Regions from separate parts of the Sphaerimonospora mesophila genome, predicted to be linked through region 3. Evidence: riboswitches for the same ligand, from Rfam matches in the RefSeq annotation. Region 3 holds a riboswitch; each other region holds the start of a gene.
What was found. Region 3 has a riboswitch for cyclic di-AMP ahead of AP234_RS00280 (coiled-coil domain-containing protein). Riboswitches for the same ligand answer to the same signal wherever they lie in the genome.
Positions count from the first base shown of each region.

Region 1 (5,313 bases), on a different contig from region 3:
GCCCGGCCGAGGAGCCGGGCCGCTCAGGCCGGGGTCCGGAACGTCACAGGAGGCCGGTGAAGCGGGCCGCGACGTGGTCCCAGTGCCACTCGCGCTCGATCCAGGCCCGGCCCCGCTCCCCCATCGCCCGAGCGCGGCCGGGGTCGGCCAGCAGCCCGGTGAGCGCGCGGGCGATCTCGTCGGGGGAACCCCCGTCCACGACCAGGCCGGTCTCGCCGTGCCGTACGGCGTCGGGCGCGCCCCCGGAGGAGCCGGCGACCACGGGCAGGCCGGTCGCGGACGCCTCCAGGTAGACGATGCCGAGGCCCTCCACGTCCAGGCCGCCCAGCCTGCTGCGGCACGGCATGGCGAACACGTCGCCGGCGGCGTAGTGCGCGGGCAGCGCCGCCCACGGCACCGAACCGGTGAACACGACGGAGTCGCGCAGGCCGAGCCGGCGGACCGCCCGCTCCAGCGCGGCGCGCGAGGGGCCGCCGCCGACCAGGAGCAGCACCGCGTCCCGCACCCTCCGCAGCACCCGCGGCCAGGCCCGGATCAGCATGTCCTGGCCCTTGCGCGGCACCAGGCGGGAGACGCAGACCACCGTCGGCCGGTCGCCGAGGGCCAGCGCGGCGCGCACCTCGTCCCGGCCGGCGCCGGGCCGGAAGACGGCGGTGTCCACGCCGGGCGCGAGCCGTACGAGCTTGGCCTCGGGAACGACGGCCGCGAGCCGGCGGCGCGTGTAGCCGCCGAGATAGGTCACCGCGTCGGCACCGGCTCCGATGCGGCCCAGCAGGGTGCGGGTCACGGGCAGGCGCGCCCAGGACGCCTCATGGCCGTGCGTCAGCATGACCACGCGGGCGGCCCCGGCGGCGCGCAGCGCGGGGGCGAGCAGGCCGAGCGGCGCGGCCGCCCCGAACACCACGGTCGCGCCGTCCTCCACCAGGCCGGCCGCCCTGGCCGCGACGGTCCTCGTGGGCAGCATGAGCGTCGACGGGTGCCGGACCACCTCGTACGGCTGCCGCGCGTCGAATCTCTCGCTGCCCTTCCATCGGGGCGCGTACACGACGACCGAGTCCGGCGGGAGACGGCAGGCGAGCCCGTGCACGAACGCCTGGATGCCGCCTGGCCTGGGCGGGAAGTCGTTGGTGACGATCAGCGTTCTCGCGCCCATCCCTGCCCACACCCCTCACCATGGACATCCCCCGCCACCCGCCCTCCACCGTGATCTTGCGAATGCTCGCACGGATGGCCGCCCACCTGGCACGCGACCTTCCGTGATCTTGCAGAAATATTCGTCGATCCACAGTGACCTGCTGAAACACCATTCGTGATCTTGCACTCGGCGGTGGAGTGCAAGGTCACGAAGAGCATTGTCGCAGGCAGCGGCGTATGATCGGGAGTTTCTGCAAGATCAGCGAGGACGAACGGGCAGGCAGGCGGCCATGGGTGCGAGCTATCGCAAGATCACGGTGGGGAGGTAGGCGAGCCACGAGCGGGTGAGCTCCGCTGTCGAGATGCCGAGCGTGGCGCGCAGCACCCCGTCGATGCCTTCACCGCCGTCCCGGCCGGTGCGCATCGCGGCGCGGTAGAGGGCCACGAGCCGCCGCTCGCCGAACCGCTCGGCGATGTACCGGCAGGCCAGCCAGGCCTCCTCGTACGCCTGCGCCCGCCGGGGCGAGCCCGCCGCGAAGTCCGCACGATCGGGCAGCGCACGCGGCGGCGCCCCGGCCCGCAGGTCCGCCGCCAGTTCAGCGGCGACCGCGCCGGCCGTGAGGCCGCTGTCGAGGTAGCCCACGTAGTCGGCGAACCCCTCGACCAGCCAGGCGGGCAGGTGCCCCGTCGCCGCCGCGTCCGTGGCGACGTGGGTGAGCTCGTGCGTGATGACGACCCGGCGGCCGGCCGCCGACAGGCGGGCGAAGCCGGACGGTTCGACGATCACGCGGTCCACCCCCGCGAGCGCGGCGAGTCCGGTCACGCGCGCGGGCGCGGCCAGTGCGGCCGCCTGCTCCGTCGTGGCCGGCACCAGGATCACCGCGTCGACCGGCCGCCCCCAGACCCGGGCGACCGTACGGCTCCCCCGGTCGGCCGGCGCGGCGAGTTCGGCGACGAGTCCACGTGGCCGGCCGACGACCAGCACGTGCTCGCCCCTGGCCCACGACGCACCGGCCCAGATGTCCGGATGCTCGGCGGTGATCGCCCGCGCCGACGGCAGCAGGCGATCACCCGGCCCGGACCCGGCCGGCAGGACCAGCAGCCCGATCAGGACCAGCGCCCCGATCAAGACACGGATCAGCGGCATGCCGAGCATCGTACGGGGGCCGCGCGGCGGCAGCGGTGACGTCAGACCCCGGGTCGTACGGCTCCCACGAAGGTGCGCTTGCGGTAGGCGTCGAGCTTGTCGATCCTCACCCGGGTGCCGCTGTGCGGCGCGTGGACGATCCTGCCGCGCCCGATGTACATGCCCACGTGACCGCCGCCGCTGGTGAAGACGAGGTCACCGGCCTTGAGGTTCCGCCAGGCGACCTTCTTGCGCACCGCGCCGAGCATCGACCACGTGGTGCGCGGGAGGCGTACTCCCGCCTTGCGCCAGGCGAACTGGACGAGGCCGGAGCAGTCGAACGCTCGCGGTCCGGTGGCGCCCCAGCGGTAGGGGGCGCCGATATGCCTTTTGGCGACCTTGACGGCCTGCTTGGCCTTGGCCTGCTGACGCTCGGCCCGGCTCGGCTTCGCCTCCTTCTTCTCCGTGCTCGTCTTATCCGTGCTCGTCTTCTCCGTGCTCGTCTTATCCGACGTCTTCTTCGCCGCGGGGTCGTCGGCCGAGGCGGCCCGTCCGACCGCCGGGTTCGCCTTGGTGACGGTCACGGTCACCGAGTCGTCCGCCGACGCCGGTGCGGCGATGGCCCCGAGGGAGGACGTCAGCACGACGCCACCGAGGACGAGACGGGCACGATGGGACAGATTCGCGGGGGTGGTAGACAGGATCTCTCCTAGGGTCTTCCGCTCGCGCCTACCGGGTTAGCTGACGGGTTCGGGCGGGGAAGTCGCCCTACGGCACCCGGGTGGCAGCGTTTTGGAACGCTCCCGGCGCGCCGATTCACCCCTGACCCCTGAATGCGAGGGTCGTTGGTTCCCCGGCTCCGTGCCTCCTGACTGCACGGACTCGGCAGATCACCGATTGGATGCGGGACGAGACCGGTGGTCCGGTGCTCGCCGCAGGCCCAGAAGCTATCCGGACGCGCCACCGAACGGCAAAGGCCACCCCAAGGAGAAGGAGATCGTTTAAGCTCCGGGTAAGGTAAAAACCGCAGGATACCCGGACGAAATTCACCTAAATATGATGCTGCTCACATTTAGCACAAAGAGATCAAAAAGCGACCTCAGGGGCGTACCGCACCAATCGGGCGATATTGGGCAAGTGGGGTGACTTTCACCACATCTCCCGTCTGGGGAGCGTGGACCACCTTGCCGGCCCCGTCATAGATCCCGACGTGTCCGTAGCCCGAGTGCCAGAGCAGGTCACCGGCCTGCAACTCGTTCAGGGACACCCGCCGGCCGGCGCCCCACGCCCACTGCTCATAGCTCGTCCGGGGCAGCCGCACCCCGGCCGCCGCCCAGGCCGCCTGAACGAGCCCTGAGCAGTCCCAGCCGCTCGGTCCCGTCCCGCCGTACCGGTAGGGCTTGCCGATCTGCTTGTAGGCGAACTGCAGCGCGGTGAGCGCGTTGCCCGACGCCGGCCCGGTGTAGACGGCTCCCGCGCTGTTCGGGTTGCCGGGGTTGAACGCACCGAGTTCGCGCAGCAGTGCCATCTGCCGCTTGACGAGCTTTTCGACCTCATCCTTCTCCTTGGCGAGGTCGCCCTTGACCTTCACGGCGGAGTCGTAGGCCGACTTCTTCCTGTCCCGTCGCTGCTTGAGCCCCGAGATGGCGCCCTCGTACGCCTCGAGCTTGCGGGCGCGCTCCTGGGAGAGCTGGTCGAGTGCGGCCATGCCGCTGAGGGCCGCCTCCGGGTCGGTGCCGTAGAGGACGCCGTTCCACGCCAGGTCGCCGAACTGGTAGTCGTTCACCGCGATGGAGACGACCCCCTCGCGCAGCTCCTCGACCCGCTTGGCGTGCTTGCGATAGTCGTCGTTGACCGCGTCGTACTGCTTCTTGGCCTTCTTCCACTTCTCGTTGGCCGCGTTGTAACGGTCTACGAGCTTGTCGGCCTGCTCGTTCAGCTGCTTCAACTTCGCTTTGGCCTGAGCCACGGTCGGTCTCGGATCCGCCTGCGCGTCCATGTTCGGCAGCAGCAAAAGCACGGCGGCCATGCCGGCGGCCACCGGTAAGCGCCCTCGCACCAAGGCCCCCTCGAGATCGTCCCAAGCCTGGCGCGACTCTACTCATGCGATCTTCAAGCTTCAACCTGGCCGGCCTCGAGCACGGCCCGGCCCCGGCTGTCCGGGCAGCCCCTCCCGCCTCTTCAGCCCCGGCCGAGGCGGCGGAGCAGCAGCAGCGCGGGCACCGGCCTGGCCCCCATCCTGCGCACGGAGTCGGCCACCTCCCGGTCCGACGAGACCACCGCCATCGACCGGCCCTTCGGCTCGGCGCGCACCAGCTGCCTGATCAGGTCGTCGGCGATCTCCCCCGGCGCGCTGAACCTCACCCGCACCCCGCGCGGCGCAGAGACGTGGACCGGACCGTCCAGCTCGGCGCCGTCGAAGACGCAGGTCACCTCCACACGGGACTGTACGGCCAGGCCGCCGAGTCCGGTGAGGAGCCGGGTCCGCTGGTCGGCCAGCGTGAGCGACGGATAGCCCGTCTTGGTCACGTTGTATCCGTCGACGATCAGATGCAGGTGGGGGATCGCGAGAAGCTGGTCCAGCAGCTGGGGGTCGTCGTCGGCGAGCGCCCTGGCGGGGACCGCGGTCACACCCGGCGAATCCGGGGCCACCGCCGCCACGGAGTCGGCCGGCCTGCTGATGGTCGTGGGCAGGGCGAGCTCCTTGCGCAACCCCGCCACCGTCCCCTGAAGCGCGTCGAGGAGCACCCGGATGCGGACGTCCTCCACACTGCGGCCCTCCCTGGCCGCGCGTCGGGAGGCCTCCCGCTGCCGCTCGGCGTCCGCCAGACGCTCCTTGAGCCTGCGCATCTCGGTCTCGCTGGTGCCGCTCACCTCGGCGGCCCTGGCCCTGGCCTCGGCCGCCTCCGCCGCGGACTCGGCCGCCCTCGCCTCCGCCGCCCTGAGCCGCTCCCTCGCGTCGTGCAGCTTGCGCCGCAGATCGGCGTTCTCCGCGCGCAACGTCTTGAGCTGCTCGCGGACCCGCTCGACCTCCTCCTTGGCGGCGGCACGCT
Region 1 covers NZ_BCBX01000041.1:164,203-169,515, reverse strand. The annotation lists gene AP234_RS23375 (glycosyltransferase family 4 protein) at 44-1,153, opposite strand; gene AP234_RS23370 (peptidase MA family metallohydrolase) at 1,436-2,281, opposite strand; gene AP234_RS23365 (C40 family peptidase) at 2,323-2,904, opposite strand; cyclic di-AMP (ydaO/yuaA leader) riboswitch at 2,972-3,158, opposite strand; gene AP234_RS23360 (NlpC/P60 family protein) at 3,360-4,319, opposite strand; gene AP234_RS23355 (NYN domain-containing protein) at 4,442-5,313, opposite strand, start outside.
Region 1: it holds a riboswitch for cyclic di-AMP, as region 3 does, so the genes downstream of both, AP234_RS23365 (C40 family peptidase) here and AP234_RS00280 (coiled-coil domain-containing protein) in region 3, are expected to answer to the same signal.

Region 2 (5,313 bases), on a different contig from region 3:
CGCGCATCTTCAGCATCAGGAACTCGTACCCGATCATCACCACACCGCTGAGGATCGCGATGAGCAGCGCGGCGAGGAAGTAACCGCTCGGCTCGACGTACTCGCGGGTCCTGAGGTTGATCGACCCCTGAGTCACCACGATCGCCGTGATGATGGCCGAGATGATCCCGAAGGGAATGCCGACGACGATGCCGTCGATGATCCTCGCCACGAGACGCTGCCACCACTCGGCGAGCGGGGCCGGAGCGCCGGGCGGGACCGCGGCGCCGTACGGCTGGCCGTAGGCCGCCTGCCCGTAACCGGGCTGCCCGTAGCCCTGCTGGCCGTACCCCTGCTGCTGGCCGTAGGCGGGCTGCTGCTGGGCCTGGCCGTACTGGTCGTGGCCGTACTGCTCCTGACCGTACTGCTGCTGGCCGTACTGCTGCTGTCCGTATTGGGGCTGCGCGTACCCCGGCTGCTGGCCGCCGTAGTCCGGCTGCTGACCGTAGCCGGGCTGCTGTTGACCGTATCCCTGCTGGCCGTATCCCTGTTGCCCGTACTGCTGCTGGCCATGGCCGGGCTGTTGACCGTAGCCGGGCTGCTGGCCGCCGTAACCCGACTGCTGACCGTACGACTGCGGCCCGGTCTGCTGGCCGTACTGCTGCTGGGCCTGACCGTACTGCTCCTGGCCGTACTGCTGCTGACCGTACGACTGCGGGCCGGTCTGCTGGCCGTAGCCCTGCTGCTGACCGTATCCCGGCTGTTGGCCGTAGCCCTGCTGGCCGTACTGCTGCTGCTCGTACTGCTGTCCGTGCCCGGGGGTCTGCGGCGAGCCCTGCTGCTGGGGCGGGTTCAGATAGTTGACGACAGTAGCCTCAGGGTCGAACGCCTGCCTGTCCGCGCCGGCACCGCGGCCGGAAGGCGGCGCTGGCGTACCATCCGAATCGCCCTGCGGATACGGTGGCTGTCCGGTGCTCACCGTGTCACCTCGTTTCAGATACGCATGCGCCCGCGGTTCAGGCTCCATGCTGATATCGCCCAAAGTAGCGACCGGCGTATCAACAGTCACCTTTGCATTTGGTTTCCCATATAGTCAAGCAGCGCAAGGATCACCCACGGTAGAGGTGCAGCAACATACGGGTGTTGCCGAGTGTGTTGGGCTTCACATGCTCAAGATCCAGAAACTCGGCGACGCCTTCGTCGTAAGAAGCCAGGAGTTCGGCGTAGACCTCGGGTGACACCGGCGTGCCCTGGATGGGCATGAAGCCGTACCGGCTGAAGAACTCGACTTCGAACGTGAGACAGAAGACGCGCCGCACTCCCAGCTCACGCGCCGTCTCTATGAGCGCGGAAACGATCCGATGGCCGACGCCCCGGCCACGGACCTCGGGGTCGACGGCGACCGTGCGGATCTCCGCCAGGTCCTCCCAGAGCACGTGCAGTGCACCGCAGCCGATGACCCGCCCAGCGCTCTCCGCCACCCAGAACTCCTGGATGTCCTCATAGAGCGTGACCGTGCTCTTCTCCAGCAGGCGGGGCCCGACTCCGGAGTACGCGTCGACGAGGCGGCGGATCACCCGTACGTCGGGCGTCCTGGCACGACGTACGACAAGGGCCGGTGGACCGGACTCGGCTGGCGTCTCCTCGGCGACCTGCTCCATGAACGGTCAGCGTAGCCCTGCGACCGAAGCGACCGGATTAACGGTCACACCATAACGGGGAGGGCGCGGACCAGAGTAACGCACAGTCGCGGCGAAAGTACCGTGAGTGGGAGTAGTGATTAACGTCACCTTGCCCAATTTTTAGCTAATTGAGACACCGGGCCGACGGACCTTCATGATCTTACGGGGAAAGTAAAGGCAGGTTGATGAGGGTACGCGCACGCCGAGACCGTGACCCGAACGTGATCGTTCAGTTGTGAAATCTAGATGGGATCGGGAGTTCCGGTTGAGCAGGAACTCGGCGTGCACTAATGTCCAGCGACGATGCCGAGTCTTCAACGCACCAGGTGTGGAGGGGAACCGGGGACCCAACTGTACGGATCGCGGTCCGGCTCGATGCCGGACCCCGTCGATAACGGGGTGAATCCGAAAGGTAGGGCTACTCCGGCCCGAACCCGTCAGCTAACCCGGTAGGCGTCCAGTAGTGCCGTACGGACACCGCGCGGCCGGCGAACGGCCGTAACAGGCGGTCCTCCGATGGCACAGCCGAGGAGAGGAGCTTGGTAACGCATGCGTGGAGGACGGCCCGCAGGCAGGCACGCCCGAGCCCGAAAGGCCGGGTCCAGGAGCATCCGCCGGTTAGCCCTCGTGGGCGTCGCACTCACCGTGATCACCTTTGGTGCCCCCACGGTGGCCGCCACCGCCGAACCCAAGCCGGATCTGAAGAAGCTCGCGGCGGAGGTCGAACGCCTCCACGAGGAGATTGAGAGCCTCGCCGAGCAGTACAACGGTGAGCGCGTACGGCTCAAGGCCGCCCAGCGCTCCGCCGCCATCGCCAAGAAGAACCTCGCCAAGAGCGAGGCGGAACTGGCCGACCGCCGCCAGAAGGCGAGCGCGCTCGCGCAGAACTCCTATATGAACGGCGGCATCGGCCCGCTGCTCCCGATGGTCGGCGCCACCGACCCCGAGACCTACCTCGACCAGGCCTCGACCACCTATGCGCTGCAGATGCAGCAGGGTCAGGAGGTCACCGAGGTCACCAACGTCATGAAGGCCGCCGAGCGGGCCAAGGCCAGCGCCGCCGCCCGCCAGGCCGAGGTGAAGAAGTTGCTGTCCAGCCTCGAAACCCGCAAGGAAAAGATCAGGGGCCTGATCAGAAAGACCGAGAGCAGCCTCTACAGCAGGGTCGCCGGAAGCATCGGCGGCCGGGCGACCCGGATCTCGTTCCCCATCGTCGGCAACGGCAAGGCGGCCGAGGCCGCACGCTGGGCGCTGACCCAGCAGTTGAAGCCCTATGTCTGGGGCGCGGAAGGGCCCTCGTCCTACGACTGCTCCGGCCTGGTCATGGCGGCCTACCAGCGGGTCGGGATCAGCCTGCCGCACTACACCGGTGACCAGTGGACGGCGGGCGCGCACATCAACCGCGAAGACATGCGTCCGGGCGACCTCGTGTTCTTCTACAACGACCTGCATCACGTCGGCATCTACATCGGCGGCGGCTACATGGTCCACGCGCCGCGCACCGGGGACGTCGTACGCGTCGCCAAGATCGCCGGTCGGCCGTTCGCGGGAGCCGTACGGATCGCGGACTGAGCATCTCCGGCTGAGCATCGCGGACTGAGCATCGCGGACTGAGCATCGCGGACTGAGCATCGCGGACTGAGCATCGGGACGGCTCCCCCGGCCGAGGCGGACACGCACCGGGAACACCCGGCCCGTACGTCGAAGCGTCGTTCGCCGATTCGGTGCGACGTCGCCGGGAACCGACTATGAAGACCGGGGCGCGCTCAGCGCGTCCCGGCCGACCGTTGCGCTCTCGTGAGAGGAGCCGCGATGACGAGGGCCTTCGCGCTGTGGGGCGGTGGGAGCCTGGGGGCCGTCCAGGTGGGCATGCTCCGCGCACTGACGGCGCACGGGGTGCGCGCCGACATGGTGGTGGGCGCCTCGGTGGGCGCGCTCAACGGCGCCTACTACGCGGCCCACCCCGATGCCGAGGGCGTCGAGGAGCTCGCCCGCCTGTGGCTCACGGTGAGCAGCCACGACGTGTATCCGCTCAGCAGGCAGGAGGCGCTGCGCAGCCTGGCGGACAACCTTCCCTTCCATCCGCTGCGTGGCGCGCTGCGGGCGATCGGCACGCTGAACTACACCTTCCCGTTCAACCCCGTGACCGTCCTCGGCACGGCACTCGGCACCCGCAACCACCTTTTCGACAACAACGCGCTGCGCCGGTTCCTGGAACGCTTCATCTCGTTCGAGTACCTGGAGGACACCCGGCTCCCGCTGTTGGTGCTGACGACCGACGTCCTCAGCGGGCGGGCCGCCGTGCTGTCGCACGGACCCGTGCTTCCCGCGCTGCTGGCCAGCACCGCCATTCCCGCGCTCTATCCCAATGTGCGGATCGGCGACCGCATTCTGATGGACGGCGGCGTGGCCGACCAGACCGTCCTGGATCTGGCCGTCAACGCGGGCGCCGACGAGGTGTACCTGTTCGCGCCCGGCTTCTCCTGCCATCTGCCCGCGCCGCCGTCCACCGCCATCGCGATGGCCCTGCACGGCTACAACCTGCTGAGCGAGCAGCGCATCAGCGCCTCCATCAGGCACAACCGGCGTCGTACGACGATGCACGTGCTCCCGCCGCTGTGCCCGGTCGAGGTGCTGCCGATAGATTTCCGCCAGACGGCCGACCTGATCGAGCGCGCCACCCAGGCGACCCTGCACTGGCTCCACAGCCATGAACCGAAACCGGGCGTCGCACGATATCTGTCCGATCCCGTGGCCGACGAGGAGCATCCGCTCCATGTGGAGCCGGCCGCGCCCGTTCCCTCGACCGGCGGGCGCACCCGCCGCCGACCGATCGGATCAACCGATTAGACCAACCGCTTGGAGAGCGGTCCGAGGCATACGCCGGGAGATCAGATCAGGCGGCGGCGGGCCGCCCAGGCGACCGCCTCGATCGCCGTCTCCACGCCGATCCTGTCGCAGATGCCGCGCAGGCGCCGCCGTACGGTCCGACCGCTCACGTCCAGACGGCGGCCCACCCGATCGGCGCTGACGCCCTTGGCGAGCTCGGCGAGAAGCAGCAGATCGTCGTCGGTGAGACCGGCACGGTCCAGGTCCGAGGCGAGATTGTCACCTCGGGAGACGACGTCGGGAAACCCCATCGCCTGCCCCTCCCTACGATGACGAATGGCCGACCCACCCTCCACGGGTAGGTAAACACCTCCCACGAAACTCGTCAAGTGTCGAAGCGCACGCCCGCCCTTCGCCGCGCTTCTCCGGGTTTCACGAGGTGTTACGGGCATAGACCAGGCGGAGTCCGATCAGTGTGAGCCAGGGTTCGTGTACGTCGATCGTGCGGGCCTCGTCGACGACCAGCGGGGCGCCGGTGCCGGTGGCCACCACCGTGACGTCGTCGGGGTCGGCGGCGAGCTCCGCCGTCATCCGGTCCACGATGCCGTCGACCAGCCCGGCGAAACCGTAGATTATGCCGGACTGCACCGCCTCCACCGCGTTCTTGGCGATCACTGACCGCGGCCGGATCAGCTCGACCTTGTGAAGTTGCGCCCCGGCCTCGGCGAGCGCGTCCACCGAGATCTCCAGGCCGGGGGCGGTGACGGCGCCGATGTACTCGCCCCGCCCCGACACCGCGTCGAACGACGTCGCCGTGCCGAAG
Region 2 covers NZ_BCBX01000045.1:85,277-90,589, forward strand. The annotation lists gene AP234_RS26355 (RDD family protein) at 1-958, opposite strand, end outside; gene AP234_RS26360 (amino-acid N-acetyltransferase) at 1,089-1,640, opposite strand; cyclic di-AMP (ydaO/yuaA leader) riboswitch at 1,956-2,132, shown strand; gene AP234_RS26365 (NlpC/P60 family protein) at 2,289-3,233, shown strand; gene AP234_RS26370 (patatin-like phospholipase family protein) at 3,474-4,511, shown strand; gene AP234_RS26375 (LuxR family transcriptional regulator) at 4,553-4,801, opposite strand; gene AP234_RS26380 (type III pantothenate kinase) at 4,923-5,313, opposite strand, start outside.
Region 2: it holds a riboswitch for cyclic di-AMP, as region 3 does, so the genes downstream of both, AP234_RS26365 (NlpC/P60 family protein) here and AP234_RS00280 (coiled-coil domain-containing protein) in region 3, are expected to answer to the same signal.

Region 3 (5,313 bases):
TGCCGCCCGACGAGGTGCTCTTCCGGCTCAACCTGATGAGCCAGGATCTCGATCCCACGCAGATCGCCACGTGCATCTACGCCGTCTACGACCCGGTGACACGCGGTTGTGCGCTGTCGCGGGCGGGCCATGTGCCTCCGGTGCTGCTGCACCCGGACCGCTCCACCGAGATCATCGACCTGCCTCCGGGGCTGCCGCTCGGCATCGGCACCGACCCACTGGAGACGCGGGAGCTGACGCTCCCGGCGGGCAGCGTGCTGGCCCTCTACACCGACGGCCTGGTGGAGAGCCGCGAACGTGACCTCGACGCGGGGATCATGGCGTTGCGCCGCCTGCTCGCCAGGCCCGTCGACGACCTCGAGGACATGTGCGACGTGACGATCAGCGGCCAGCGGCCCGGTCACGAACGTGACGACATCGCACTGCTGGTGGCCCGGGTACGGAACCTCGACCCCGACGAGATCGCCTCGTGTCCGCTGCCGGCCGACCCGAGGTTCGTGGCGCACGCCCGCCGCTTCGTCCGGGACACCCTGGCCGCCTGGGGGCTCGCCGGCATGGTGGACAGCACTCAGTTGATCGTGAGCGAGCTGGTCACCAACGCGCTCAAACACGGCTGGCCACCGATCGAGTTGCGGCTGCTGCGCGGCCGGACGCTGGTGTGCGAGGTCGTCGACGGCTCGGAGACGACCCCTGCCCCGCGTATGGCCGCGCCCGACGAGGACACCGGCCGGGGCCTCCAGCTCATCAAGCGGTTCGCCTACCGCTGGGGCACCCGGCCGATGCCGTACGGAAAGATCGTCTGGGTGGAGCAGAACCTGCCCTGACGATCACGTGGACATCCGCGGCGGCTCGGCATGAAGCCGTACCGGCACGAGGCCCGCCTCGCTCCCCGACCTCGCCGTGTCGGGTCGTGTCGCTAGCGGCCGGTCGGGCGCTTGCCGTGGTTGGCCTTCTTCTTCTTACGTGCCTTGGACTTACGTGCGCGCTTTCCCATCCGGGGACCGCCTTCCTCGTCCGGCTTTTCCCCACTGTCTCCCGGCCCGGCATGCCGTACAAGGGAGAAGCCGGATCCGTGCCGAATGACCCATCATGAATCAACATGCTCGCTACTTCTATCTGGCATAATTTGTTGAAATCTGTTGATAGGAGCGAGGGATGCTGGCCCAGCAACGGCGGCAGGCGATCCTGGAGCGGGTCCGCAGGACGGGTGGCGTACGCGTCGCCGAGCTCGTACGCGACCTCGGCGTCTCCGACATGACCATCCGGCGGGACCTGGAGGTCCTGGCGGACCGCGGTCTGATCGAGAAGGTCCACGGCGGCGCGACCGCCGCGGGCACCGGATCCACGGAGGAGCCCGGTTTCGCGGACAAGTCGGCGCGCCAGCGGGCGGAGAAGGAGGCGATCGCCCGGCGGGCCGCCCGGCTCGTCCAGCCCGGCGGCGCCGTCGCGCTGTCGGCCGGCACCACGACATGGGCCCTCGCCCACCATCTGGTCGAGGTGCCCGAGCTGACCGTCATCACGAACTCGGTGCAGGTGGCGGACGTCTTCCATCGGGCGGGCCGGACCGACCAGACCATCGTGCTGGTCGGCGGGGTGCGCACGCCGTCCGACGCGCTCGTGGGACCGGTGGCCGTCACGGCCATCCGATCCCTGAACGTCGACACGCTCATGCTCGGCGTCCACGGGATGTCCCCCCGAGCCGGCTTCACGACCCCGAACCTCCTCGAAGCCGAGACCGACCGGGAGCTGGTCGCCGCCGCGCGGCAGCTCGTCGTCCTGGCCGACCACACCAAGTGGGGCACGGTCGGCATCAGCACCATCGCCCGTCTCGATCAGGCCCATGTCGTCGTCAGCGACAGAGGACTACCGGATGACGCACGGGCCGAGCTGTCCGAGCACGTCGGCCGCCTGATCATCGCCGATCCGGCCGGGGAGGCCGGGCCGCGCGCGGCGGCGCCGTGAACGGCGGCGGCAGGAGCCACGGACGACGCCGGCACCGGTCGCTCAGGCGACACGACAGGCGACAGCACGAACGACTGAACGACGACGTGAAGACCGACATGAACGGCAGCGTGAAGACACCGTGAAGCGCACGATCACCCATCTCGCCGACGGCCGTGAGCTGATCTACTACGACCGGCGGGACGACGCGGACCACGGGGCTTCCGACACCCGTGACCTGCCTCCGCGCCCCCTCGCCTCCGAACTGCGCCACGACCCGCTGCTGGACGAGTGGGTGGCGGTCGCCCGGCACCGTCAGACCCGCACGCATCTCCCCTCGGCCGAGGAGTGTCCCCTCTGCCCCGCCCACCCCGGCTCGGAGATCCCCTCCCCCTACGAGGTGGCGGTCTTCGAGAACCGCTTCCCGTCCTTCAGCTTCAACACCGGCGGCTTCGACACGGGGCAGAGCGCCGGGACCGGCGGGCACGACGACGTGGGCGGGCTCAGCGAGGCGCGGCCGGGCGTCGGACGCTGCGAGGTCGTGTGCTTCACCGCCGACCACGACGCCTCCTTCGCCTCCCTCGGCGACGACCGGGTCGAACTCGTCATGGAGGCATGGGCCGACCGTACGGCTGAGTTGTCCGCTCTGCCGGGAGTTGAGCAGGTCTTCTGCTTCGAGAACCGCGGCGCCGAGATCGGCATCACGCTGCCGCATCCCCACGGCCAGATCTACGCCTACCCGTACGTGACGCCGCGAACCCGGCGGATGCTGGACACGGCCGCCCGATACGCGGGAGGGAACCTGTTCGCCGATGTGCTGGCGGCCGAGCGGCGTGGCCCCCGGGTGGTCGCCGCCAACGAACACTGGACCGCCTTCGTGCCGGCGGCCGCCCGCTATCCGTTCGAGGTGCACGTCTATCCGCACCGCCGGGTGCCCGACATCCCCGCGCTGGCGGCCGAGGAGCGCGCCGCGTTCGGGCCGATCTACACCGAGGTGCTGCGCCGTCTGGACGGCCTGTTCGGGGTCGCCATGCCGTACGTCGCGGCCTGGCACCAGGCCCCGGTCTCCCATCGGCGCGATCTCGCCTATCTGCACCTGCAGTTGTTCAGCATCCGGCGGGCGCCGGACAAGCTGAAGTACCTCGCCGGCTCGGAGTCCGCGATGGGCGCCTTCGTCAACGACGTACTGCCGGAGGAGGCGGCCCGGATGCTGCAGCAGGCCCGGATCACGGGCTGATCTCCGAATGGTTGCGACTTGGGGTGGCAACCGGTCTTTCCGTACCACTAGTATCCTTCGCATCGACTGACCCAGCCGACAGGCCTAATCCCAGGCGCCGCGCCCGGGAGCCGGGGACCCAACAGGAACATGGGGTGAAGGCACGCCAGGTGTTCGACCTGGTGCCCGGGCGCCTCCAGCCCGAACCCGTCAGCTAACCCGGCAGGCAGATGGAGAGGAGTGGGCACTGCCCCGCGTGTCACCTCTGGCCGCCGTTGTGCTGGCGGCCGCCGTGCTCGTGTTCGGTACGGCCACAGCGGGCCATGCCGACCCGAAACCCAGCAGGAGCGTCCTCAAGAAACAGCTCGCCGGCCTGGAGAAGAAGGTCGACCAGCTGATCGTCGACTACAACGCCAAACGGGTCGAGCTGGCCAAGGCCCGTACGGCGGAGCAGGCCGCGCGTGAGCGGCTCGCCCGGGCCGAGGCCGACTACGAGGCCATGAGACGGTCGGTCGAGGACTTCGCCGAGCGGACGTACCAGATGAGCGGCCCGGTGCCGGTTCCCGACCTGACGACCTCGGCGCTCGTGTACCAGATGCAGCAGGAGCAGGTGCTCAGGCTCGGCCGCTTCGAGGAGGCGCGCGCGGAACGGCAGCGCGCCGCTGACGCGGCGAAAGACCTGACCGCCCGATTCAAGGCGCAGGCCGCGACCGTCGCCGATCGGCGCAAGGAGGCGGAGAAGCTGATCGACGAGATCAAGGACAAGCTCGACAAGCTGATCCCCGTCGCCCCCGGCAGACGGCCGGGCGGCTCGTGGGCTCCCGAGTTGCCCACCGGCGCCGACAACATCACTCCGCGCACCCGGTTGATGCGTTCCGAGGTGGCCGAGCACTTCGACCTGCGCTTCCCGGTCGGCTGCTACCGCTCGGACACGAGTGGCGAGCATCCCCTCGGTCGCGCCTGCGACTTCATGATGAGTTCGGGCGGCGCGATGCCGACCGAGGAGATGAAGGCCCTCGGCGACGCCATCGCGGACTGGGCCATCAAGAACGGCGCCAAGCTGGGCGTGAAGTACGTGATCTGGCGGCAGCGGATCTACAACCTCGGCCGACCCGGCTGGCGGGTGATGTCCGACCGCGGCGGGGTCACCGCCAACCACTACGACCACGTTCACATATCGATGTACTGAGGCGTTCGCCCTGCCCCTCGGTCCGCCCCGTGCCTCGGTCACTCCTCCGGAGCGGGCACCCGGGCGGCGAGCGTCTTCGGCGCCACATGGCGGAAGGCGTCTGCGACGATCCGCCGGATCTCGTCCCAGTCCACCGGGACGTCCAGGTAGACGCCCAGCCAGCCGCGGTGCCCCACGTAGGGCGGCCGGAAGAACCGGTCGGGCTCGGTCTCGACGAGTTCCTCCTGCACCCCGGGAGGGGCGGCGCACCAGAACGCGAGCCGGTCGACGTGGTGGTGGTCGGCGAACATGACGAAGGTCTTCTTGCCCCGCACGAACCAGGTCGGCTCGCCGTGACTCAGCCGCTCGGTCGTCTCGGGCAACGCCAGGCACAGCGCACGCAGCCGCTCCAACTCGTCCATCGACGAAGAATACGACACCGCGCGGCTATTCGTACGTCAGTTTGAGAAAGTGTGGATCGCCGATCAACGGGCTCAGCCGGAGATGCGTACTGGGTTGACCAGATCGGCGTAGATCAGCAGACCACCCATGACGAGGAGCAACGCGGCCATCACGTACGTCAGCGGCAGCGCCTTCGCGACGTCGACGTGGGCGGGCATCGGCCGCCGCCGGACCCGCGCGACGGCGCGTTTGATTCCTTCCCACAGCCCGCCCGCGATGTGGCCGCCGTCCAGCGGCAGCAGCGGAATCAGGTTGAACATGCCGATCGCGAGGTTGAGCCCGCCGAGCACGGTGATGAAGATATTGATCTTGTTCTCGACGGGAATGTCCGAGGCGGCTATCTCACCGCCGATGCGGCCAGCGCCGACGATGCCGATGGGACCGTTCGGATCGCGCTTCTCGCCGGAGAACGCCGCCTGCCAGACGCCGACCATCTTGTTCGGGATGTTGACCATCGCGACCGCGGTGCGCTCGGTCATGTCCCACATCTGACCGAGCACGTATCCGGGTCCCTGCCGCTCGACCA
Region 3 covers NZ_BCBX01000030.1:21,197-26,509, forward strand. The annotation lists gene AP234_RS00265 (SpoIIE family protein phosphatase) at 1-824, shown strand, start outside; gene AP234_RS39340 (50S ribosomal protein bL37) at 917-994, opposite strand; gene AP234_RS00270 (DeoR/GlpR family DNA-binding transcription regulator) at 1,156-1,962, shown strand; gene galT (galactose-1-phosphate uridylyltransferase) at 2,084-3,178, shown strand; cyclic di-AMP (ydaO/yuaA leader) riboswitch at 3,250-3,400, shown strand; gene AP234_RS00280 (coiled-coil domain-containing protein) at 3,414-4,346, shown strand; gene AP234_RS00285 (MmcQ/YjbR family DNA-binding protein) at 4,385-4,747, opposite strand; gene AP234_RS00290 (M50 family metallopeptidase) at 4,820-5,313, opposite strand, start outside.

Region 4 (5,313 bases), on a different contig from region 3:
CCGGTGGCGACCTTGGTGACCACGCCGATCACGGCGAGCAGCGTGGCGATCCCGAGGACCGGCGGCAGCTGACGCGGATCGGTCTGCAGGCCGAAGAACACGAAGAAGACGGCGGCGAACAGGTCGCGCAGCGGCTCCAGCACGCGCCTGGCGTTGTGGGCCAGCGGGCCCGACAGGGCGATGCCGACCAGGAACGCCCCCACCGCAGCCGACACCTGCAGCTGCTGGGCGACCCCGGCGACCAGCAGGGTCAGCCCGAGCACCTTCAGCAGCAGCACCTCTTCGTTGGGGCTGGAGACGAATCGCCCCACCAGGGGACCGTGCCGCAGCGCGATGACCAGGATGACGGTGATCGTGGCGCCCGCGATGGCCAGGCTCATCGCCCCGGCGGCCAGCCCGGCCCCGGCCAGCAGCGTGGTGAGGATCGGCAGGTAGGCGGCCATGGCGAGGTCCTCGAACACCAGCACCGACAGCACGGCCGGGGTCTCGCGGTTGCCCAGCCAGCCGAGATCCCCGACCACTTTGGCGGTGATGCCGGAGGAGGTGACATAGGTGATGCCGCCGAGGGCGACGGCAGCGACCGGCCCCCACCCCAGCACAAGCGCCGTGATCACACCGGGGGCGGCGTTCAGCACCAGGTCGAGCAGGCCCACCGGGGCCGAGGTCCGAAGCGTCCCCACCAGTTCATCGGCCGTGTATTCCAGGCCCAGGGTGAACAGGAGCAGGATCACGCCGACCTCGGCGCCCAGTGAGACGAATTCCTCGCTGGTGGTCAGGGGAAGGATCCCGCCGATGCCGAAGGCCAGACCGGCCAGCAGGTACAGCGGGATCGCGGAAATGGAGAAACGGATCGCCACGGCCCCGAGCAGCCCCAGGGCCAGGATGATCGCACCGAGTTCGATTAGTTGGATGGCACCGTGCACGGGCGTCATCCGTTGGCGAAGATGTCGGCCACCGCCGCTGTTCCCTCCCCGGTGCCCACGACGACGACGACGTCGCCAGACGAGAACACGAGATCGGGACGCGGGCTGGCTATCACCTGACCCTGGCGGACCACGGCGACGATCGACGCCCCGGTCCTGGTGCGTACTCGGCTGTCACCGAGCGCGCGTCCGTCGTACGGTGATCCCGCCGCTATCGGAATCTTCTCCGTCATGAGACCCTCTACCTGGCGATGCAGCTCGCTGAGGCGCTCCACGATCCGGCCGGTGCCCAGCAGCTCGGCCAGCGCGTTGGCCTCGTCGGCGGTCAGCATCACCGTGACCACACAGGTGTCGGGGTCTTCCTTGTCGTAGATCACCAGGTCGCGGCGGCCGGTGTGATGTGAGATCACCCCTACCTGCCGGCCTCGCTCGGTGGTGAGCACATGCTGCAGCCCGATACCCGGCAGTCCCGTCCGCGTGAGATCCACGTCTCCTCCTGAGCTGTTCCTTTTTCCTGGTGCCGCGGACTCCGGCGGCCCTACGGGCACAGCATTACAGAACATAAAAGGCCGGGCGAACCGCCGCGTACACGGGGTGGAGCTGAGACGGCGGGACCCCGACCGGGAGCCGGGTCACGGCCTCCGGTCGGGGTCCGACCAGCGTTTCAGCGTTTCAGCGCTTCGCGGGCTGGATCGCGTCAGGGCGCGGTGTACAGCGGGTAGCCGTACCCGGCCACGTAGCTCTTGGAGCGGGTGCGCTGCTCAACGGCGCCGCCGTCACCGGTGTTGCCCTCGATGGTCTCGATGGTGCCGTCGCCGTTGTCGCGGACGACGAAGCCGACGTGGTCGATGCCGCCGATGGAGTCGCCGCCGCTCCAGTCGAAGAAGACCACCGCTCCGGGCACGGGGGTGTCGCCCCACCGGCCGTGCTCGGCGAACCAGGTGGCGTGCGTGACGGTGTAGGCGTCGGAGCCCATGACGGGGCCGATGCCGAGCTGCTCGCCCACCCAGGAGACGAACATGTCGCACCAGGGGGCGTTGGCGTAACCGGACAGGGTGCCGCCGTCACGGGCCAGGGTCTCCTGGGCGCGCGGGCTGGACATGTACCACTCGTGGAACTTGGTCCCGCCGCCGTAGCTGTTCTCGGTGATTCCGACCTGGCTGGCGGCCAGCTTCAGCACGTCCTGCGGGCTGACCTTGGGCAGCGTGGCGGCGATCTGGGCGAGGGTGTCGGGGCTGCCGCTGGTGGCGCCGTCGCCGCCCGCCTGCTCGCCGCCCGCCTGCACGATGTGGGACGTGACCGCGGCGGCGTGGGTGGTACCGGCCTGCGCCGCCTGCGGCCCGGCGACCACGGCCGAGACGAGGGCGCCGGCGGCGACGCCCGTGACGAGGGCAGCACGGGCACAGGACTTGAGGGCGTGCATGCGGGGTCTACTCCCTTGCTTCCATGCCGCCTACCGGGTTAGCTGACGGGTTCGGGCTGGAAGTTGCCCTACGGCACGGCACAGCGCGCCGATTCACCCCAAGGAGAGGTGGGTCCCCGGCTCCGCGCGGACGCGGACTCGGCGGCCGGGCGGTGTCCCGGCCGGGACACCGCGTCGGTCAGAGGTGGGCACACTTGACCTGAAAAACGGACATATGCGCCCTTGGATGCATAAAAGGTAATAGATACCACGACGCCGGTCAAGTAAAGACAACTGGGGTTTTACTGGACGGATCAGTGGGAACCAAGGGGCGTCGCGCGCAGGCCCGCCCCGCGCGCACACGTCACCGCGGCGCGCTCAGCGCCACCCCCGGGGGTCGACGCCGCCGGGCACCGGGACCTGCGGATCGTACGGCTCGCGGGTGAACACGAACGTGTTGAGATCGAGGTGCACGCCGCCGTCGCCGGAGCGGACCACCCGCAGCGTCTCACCGGCGTAGTAACCGTCCAGCCCGACCCAGGTGCCGTCGTCCCTGGCGGCGAACCGCGACGCCCGGCCCTGACCGCTGACCGGCGTGAGCGACAGCCCCCGCCGCGGCAGGACCCGCAGCACGTACGGCGCCGGCCCCCAATACCACGGCCCGGTCAGCTCCAGCAGATCGTCGTCGACCTCGGCGGGCTCCCACTCGGCCGGCAGCTGCGGCTCATGCTCGGCCAGGATGTCCAGCAGGTCGACGTCGAGCGGCCCGCGCACCCCCGAGGTGGTGTTGGCCAGCCACAGCACGCCGACGCCCTCGGCGGGGTCGGCCCACACGGTGGCCAGGAACCCGGGCATCGACCCGGTGTGACCGGCCAGCCGCCGGGGGCCGCGCGGGCCGGTGTGCCGTACGAGCTGGAAACCCAGGCCATAGCCCCGGGTCCAGGAGTCGCCGTCCTCCACGATGGCCGGCTCGCGCATCTCCGCGAGCGTCTCCGGCCGCAGCACCTCCGCCGTGTCACCCGCGACGAACGCCGCCCAGCGCGCCAGGTCGGCCGCCGTCGACCACATCTGCCCGGCCGGGGCCATCGCGACATGGTCGTTCTCCGGCTCCGGCAGCAGCACATCGGCCCACGGATGCACGGCGTACCCGGTCGCGTGCGGGGGTCGCGGGCGCGGGGTCGTGTCACGCATGCCGAGCGGCCGCAGGATCTCCTCGCGCACGACCTGCTCCCACGGCGCCGACCGCTTGCGCGCCACCAGCTCGCCCAGCAGCCCGAACCCCACGTTGGAGTAGTGGTAGCGCCGCCCCGCACGATGCCGCGCCGACTCCGGCCCCATCGCGCCGATCAGCTCGGCCACCGCCACCCCCGGCGTGCGCTCCCACCACGCGCCGGGCGGCTCGGCCGTCAGCCCGCTGGTGTGCGACAGCAGCTGGGCGATCGTCGCCTCGCCCACCGGCGTGCCCGGCACGTGCTTGTCCAACGGATCGAGCAGATTCAGCCGCCCCTCGTCGCGCAGCCGCATCACCGCGACCGCCACCAGCGTCTTGGTGATCGACCCGATGCGATACTGCGTGTCCCGCTCCGGCCGCTGCCCGTCGACCCGCCCCCGGGCCCCGAACCAGGCGATCTGCCCGTTCCGCACCACCGCCGCCACCATCGAGGGCACCCGCGACTGCGCCTGCTCGATCGCCAGCCTGCGCAGCATCGCGCGAGCCGTACCCTCCAGAACCATCCCACCGACCTCCGCAATCACGACACCATCGTCGATCGCATCAGGCTATCGGCCGGGGGAGCACAGCACGGGGCAGATCGTACGCGGCGCGGCGCGGCCTGGGGGACAATGCCAGCCATGACCAACCCCTCCGGCGCGCCCGCCGGCAGGCCGCCCGGCACCGAGCTCAACTGCGTCCTCGAACGGATCACCTACGCCAACGAGGAGACCGGCTACACGATCGCCCGGGTCGCCGCCGAGCGCTCGGGCAGCGAGCTGCTGACGGTCGTCGGGCCACTGCTCGGAGCGCAGGTCGGCGAGTCGCTGCGGCTCACCGGCCGGTGGGGGTCACATCCCCGGTACGGCAGGCAGTTCGAGGTGTGGTCCTACACGACGATCCTGCCGGCCACCATCCAGGGCATCCGGCGCTATCTGGGCTCCGGTCTGATCAAGGGCATCGGCCCCAAGATGGCCGAGCGGATCGTGGACCACTTCGGCACCGACACCCTGCGCGTGATCGAGGAGGAGCCGGGCCGGCTGGTCGAGGTCCCCGGGCTCGGCCCGAAACGGACCCGCATGATCGCCGACGCCTGGGAGGAACAGAAGATCATCAAAGAGGTGATGGTCTTCCTGCAGGGCGTCGGGGTGTCCACCTCGATCGCCGTACGGATCTTCAAACAGTACGGCGAGGCCTCCATCGGCGTGGTCAGGAAAGAGCCCTACCGCCTGGCCGACGACGTGTGGGGCATCGGGTTCAAGACCGCCGACACCATCGCCCAGGCCGTGGGCATCCCCCACGACAGCCCCGAGCGGGTCAAGGCCGGGCTGCGCTACACGCTGTCCCAGGCCGCCGACGACGGCCACTGCTACCTGCCGGCGCCCAACCTCGTCGCCGACGCCGTCAAGATCCTCGACGTGCCCGCCGAGCCGACCGCCGCCTGCCTGGAGGAGCTCGTCGCCGAGGAGGGCGTCGTCCGCGAGGACGTCCCCGTGGGCGAGGGCGGGGACACCACCGTCCCGGCGATCTACCTCGTGCCCTTCCACCGGGCCGAGCAGTCCCTGGCCGGCACCCTGCGCGGCCTGCTGACCTTCGGCCACGACCGGCTGGAGGCGTTCCGGTCCGTCGACTGGAGCGCCGCCTTCGACTGGCTGCGCGACCGGACCGGCGCCGACCTCGCCCCCGAGCAGGCCCAGGCCGTACGGCTCGCGCTGACCGAGAAGGTCGCCGTCTTGACCGGCGGCCCGGGCTGCGGCAAGAGCTTCACCGTCCGCTCG
Region 4 covers NZ_BCBX01000031.1:288,434-293,746, forward strand. The annotation lists gene AP234_RS37795 (cation:proton antiporter) at 1-923, opposite strand, end outside; gene AP234_RS05725 (cation:proton antiporter regulatory subunit) at 929-1,411, opposite strand; gene AP234_RS05730 (CHAP domain-containing protein) at 1,621-2,346, opposite strand; cyclic di-AMP (ydaO/yuaA leader) riboswitch at 2,360-2,500, opposite strand; gene AP234_RS05735 (serine hydrolase domain-containing protein) at 2,704-4,080, opposite strand; gene recD2 (SF1B family DNA helicase RecD2) at 4,177-5,313, shown strand, end outside.
Region 4: it holds a riboswitch for cyclic di-AMP, as region 3 does, so the genes downstream of both, AP234_RS05730 (CHAP domain-containing protein) here and AP234_RS00280 (coiled-coil domain-containing protein) in region 3, are expected to answer to the same signal.